Regions from separate parts of the Planococcus sp. MB-3u-03 genome, predicted to be linked through region 2. Evidence: predicted binding sites of a transcription regulator. Region 2 holds the regulator's gene; the other holds the start of a gene.
What was found. The regulator NrdR, encoded in region 2, represses ribonucleotide reductase genes. The targets are predictions, from matches to a motif close to AACACNATATATNGTGTT.
Positions count from the first base shown of each region.

Region 1 (2,414 bases), 220 kb from region 2:
CACCACACGGGTTCGTCGCTACGACTTTTTGGCCGTATGCAGTGGCGTTCGTTTTTTCATTGGCATTATCGATGAAGAAGATGCCAGGTTCTGCAGAATATGTCGCGCATACATTGATCAAGTTCCATAGTTCGCGCGCTTTGATCACGCGGTATGTCCGGACTTTATGGCCCATTTTTTCCCAATCGCGGACATCGCCGATCTTATGCCATTCTTCGTTATAAACTGCCATTTCTTCTTTCGAATACGATTCAACTGCCGGGAAGCGCAATTCGAAATCTTCGTCTTTTTCGACTGCTTCCATGAAGTCTTTCGTCAAGGTGACGGAAATATTGGCGCCAGTGAGGAATTCTTCGTTATGAACGGAGAATGTGCCGCCATCGCGCAATTTCGTTTCCGCATCGCGCATGATTTTTTCATTGAATCCACCCATGCCCGGAATGGTCCGGTAGTTGAGCAAACCTTGATACATCGCTTCTTCCTGTTCAGTTAAAGGCTTGAATTTCAATTTATCGTTCGCCAGGCGTTTGATCGTTTCGTCTTCGCTGTTTTCGATCAAATAGCGCAAAATACGCGGGTTTTGCATTTTGGAAATGATGAATTCCGCGATATCCGGATGCCAATCAGCAAGCATGATCATCTGGGCGCCGCGGCGTGAGCCACCTTGTTCGACCAGATGCGTCAGCTTCGCGATATCATCGAGCCATGAAACAGAACCGGATGATTTGCCGTTGACGCCACGAGCCAGTGTATTGCGCGGGCGAAGTGTCGATCCGTTCGTTCCGACACCGCCTCCACGGCTCATGATTTCCATCACTTGCTTGCGGTGGTCTGAGATGCCTTCGCGTGAATCAGCGACAAATGGCATGACGTAGCAGTTGAAATACGTGACGTCGGTGTCAGCGCCTGCCCCGTACAGCACACGGCCGGCAGGGACGAAATTCAAGTTAACGAGCTGCTCATAGAATTTCGTGAACCATTCGCTTTGCTTTTCAGGGGTTTTCTCGACTGCAGAAAGCCCAGTGGCATTACGTTTGGCGATTTGCTCGTAAAATACTTCGAGCGGTTTTTCGATGACATCAATCGGTCGGTTGACGATGCCTTGCTCTACTTCTTCAGGGTTGTCGATGGCGCTGCGGTAATCTTCTTCGATCCAGACGCGTGCTTTGTTCGCGTCTTGGTCGATCGAGACGATATATCCGAGGCCGCGCGCTGGAAATTTCGGGTCTTCCTTGACTGTCAACACGACGAAATCGCCAGGCTTCAATGTACTTTTGCTAGTGTCCTTGAAGGAATAGCGGTCAATCATGACCAGGCGGGATACGCCTTTATGGGTTTTCTTCATGTCCTTCGTTACCGCGTGGACTTGCGGGAAAGCTTCAATGTCTTTGTTCAGGGACTCGACGTTTAATGTATATTCGGATTGTGTGGCGGAAACCATTTGACAAATCCTCCTTTATATTATATGGGCTTAACACTATATATAGTATTATTACAATTCCCATGATACTATATATTGAAACTCACTCGCAATAACATTTTTCTGATGGAAAATTTGCGCGGCGGGATAATCGAGCAATGGCAAGGGTTCTGCGTTTTCCCTTTCGTTAAAATGAGACGAAAGACACGTATGTTCGCATTAATCAGCACAAAAATCGATTTATTTTCCTGTTGAAAGCACTTGACAACTGAAAGTCCAGCCACAGCGCGCCTCCTGCCCACATGCTTCACAGGATTGCCTCTGATTTGCCCAGATTACTGTAACATAGCCATTGAATATCCGTCACCATATCTCTTATAATGAGTAAGTATAGAAAGGGGCAAGAACAGTGGAATTATTGTATATCACATTGGGTGTCGTCATTGCCATCCTCATCTTTGCGGTCGTCTCCTTCCTGCGCATCCGCAAAGCAGTCACCGATCTGAACCAGGAAGAATTCATTCAAGGCTACCGAAAAGCGCAGCTCATCGATGTCCGGGAACCAAAAGATTTCGCAGCCGGCCATATTCTTGGGGCGCGCAACATCCCGCAATCGCAATTGCGCCAGCGCTACAAGGAAATCCGTGCCGACAAACCGGTCTATCTTTATGACCAGAACGGGGCAAGAAGCGGACGCGTTGCACTGTTCCTGAAGAAAAAAGGCTATGAGCAATTATTCCAATTGCAGGGCGGCTTCAAAAAATGGACAGGCAAAATTAAATCCAAATAATCAAAAACCCCGGAAGCAATTGCTTCCGGGGTTTTTTTATATCATTCGCTGTCTGCAGGTTTCTGATAACGAAGAACTGGCTTACGAGCCGCTTTCGTTTCATCCAACCGGTTGATGACCGTCGTATGCGGTGCATTTTGGACGATCTCCGGGTTTTCTTCCACTTCACGCGCAATTTGGATCATCGCATCGATAAAGTCATCG
Region 1 covers NZ_CP025135.1:1,577,666-1,580,079, reverse strand. The annotation lists gene CW734_RS09195 (vitamin B12-dependent ribonucleotide reductase) at 1-1,441, opposite strand, end outside; gene CW734_RS09190 (rhodanese-like domain-containing protein) at 1,830-2,210, shown strand; gene gcvPB (aminomethyl-transferring glycine dehydrogenase subunit GcvPB) at 2,252-2,414, opposite strand, start outside.
Region 1: a site for NrdR is predicted at 1,474-1,491, ahead of CW734_RS09195 (vitamin B12-dependent ribonucleotide reductase). Genes of this name have one in related genera too.

Region 2 (2,414 bases):
TGATTCATTTTTCCATTTCATATACTGCGTATGCTCGATGCGTGCAAATTCCATTGCCTGCTTGGCTGTCGTGACATTTTTCCTCAACCAATGCGATGCAATTTTTTCTACATACGCTTTTGTCAGTTTCATATCCGTACGCAATAGGACGTATTGAAGCAATACATTAACGACAGCCGGCTCCATGCCATGCTGCGTCACCAACTGGTTCGCTAATTGCACATCGGCCGGCAGCGGTTCTTTGCCGTCTGCGATATCGCGCAGTACTTGAATCGGCGAGGCTGATTCCAAATATGCGATCAACTCGTCTTCTTTGTTTACAGGGCCTTGTTTTGCTTCAGGTTGTTGCGTTTTCGGTTCTGCCTTTTTAACCGGCTCGAGTTTCGGTGCAGTCGTCGTGACGGTCATTTTATAATAATCGGAAGCAGCCTTGCGCAGCCCTTCCTCATCTATCCGGTAATCATCTTCGATCGCCAACAATACGACTTTTTGCATTTCAAGCGGGCCGAAACCGTAGAGGAACGAAAGTTTTACGATAAAGTTGCGGATGGCCGGCGTCAGCACGCGCTTCGGCACGAGTTGTTCGGACAGGCCCTGGCGCAGCAGCGCAAAGTCAAAGTCCTGTTCCATCTCATATTCCCCGTCTGTCCGTGATTCAAGCTCTTTTTGGTCTGCAGGGTATCCGGACTTCGCATGCACCGGTTGGAAAATATCCGTGAAGGTCCTGGAGACTTCCTCGTATCCTGAAGCGAGCGGCGTCTGGATGACAAACCGGTCGCGGACCCAGCGGTAAGACGATTCCCCGATTTTACTGAACAGGAACATCGATAAAAGCGGATCGGCAAAAAAGGTTTTGGGGTCGAGCGGCGGACACAGCTCATATATGAAGGAACGGTTTTCCCCGTCTTTCCGGAAAGTTTTCAATAAGCCGATTGCTTCCAATTGGATGCGGGATTCGAAAATCGCCTTGACCGGTTTTCCGAGCGTGTTCATTAATGTATAATGCGTGGAATCCTCGGACCGCATTTCCGCATCTGCCCACAGTGTCAAGTAGAGGGAGATGGCATCCGATCCGATCATCGGCTGATAGAGAAGCGTCAGCAATTGTCGGTCGTAATTGGAAAATGGATACGGCATGCGGATCCGGTACAAGTCGGCGGGCTGGAGTTCTTTGTACATCGTCATGTGCTCACCGCCTTATTTGCTGTCCTTGTCACCGGGATTGCGGTCAAGCAGATCCTTGAGTTCATCGATGAAGACCGTAATGTCTTTGAACTGGCGATAGACGGATGCGAAGCGGACATAGGCCACTTCATCGATATCCGCTAACCGGTTCATGACCAGTTCTCCGACTTCTTCCGATTTCACTTCAGGATTTCCGCTCCGGCGAAGTTCTTTTTCGATATCGAAAACGACCCCTTCAAGCATGTCGAGCGAGACTGGGCGTTTTTCACACGCGCGAATCAAGCCGCGCAACACTTTCTCGCGGCTGAATTCTTCACGGGATCCATCTTTTTTCACGACGATCAGCGGCATCTCCTCCACCTTCTCGAACGTGGTGAAGCGATAGCCGCATGCTTCACATTCACGACGCCTGCGGATTGATTTCATTTCATCTATTGGCCGCGAATCTACTACGCGGGTGCCGTTATGCTGGCAAGCTGGACATTTCATGGTAGACATCTCCCCGAAAATTCTCTATCTGGTAGTAACAGTATAACAAAAAAATTCCCCAAACATTAGAAAAAGCAGAGGATTTTCTCCTCTGCTTGTGTTTTGCGTTATTAGCGGCCAGTTACACCGTTAGTGACACTTTTGTCGCTCCGGCGCCGACTGGTCCCATGCCGCGTGGCACTTCAGTTACTTCGCTTTGTTTTGAATCCAAAGCTTGTGCAATGTAATCAGCTGCAATTGTTGGATCAAGATCACCGCAAGTATACACATCGACACTCGCGTACCCGTGTTCCGGGAAGCTGTGGATAGTCAGGTGTGATTCCGAAATGATGACTACGCCGCTGACACCCTGTGGTGCAAATTTATGAAAAGCGACTTCGCGGATTTCCGCACCTGATTTGAGTGCTGCATCAACAAAAGTCTTTTCGATATAATCCATATCGTTTAATTTGTCAAAATCACACTGCCAAAGTTCTGCGATTACGTGACGTCCCATAGTTTCCATGGTTCGTTTCCCCCTTTGATAACATTTTGGTTTTGCGCAAAATATTCAAAGTTGACTACCACGGGGGAAAGTTAGTCCAGAGAGGTCCTAACCCTTTAAGCAGTCATAAGAATAATAATATACGCTCCTAATTCCTTGCTCTACATAATAAATAGAATTGAGAAGTGGTAGCCGTTTTTGGCTACGATTCATAGTATATGATGAATGTTTTCGAAATGCAATAAATAAATGCTCC
Region 2 covers NZ_CP025135.1:1,359,759-1,362,172, reverse strand. The annotation lists gene CW734_RS08105 (replication initiation and membrane attachment family protein) at 1-1,185, opposite strand, end outside; gene nrdR (transcriptional regulator NrdR) at 1,198-1,674, opposite strand; gene speD (adenosylmethionine decarboxylase) at 1,796-2,179, opposite strand.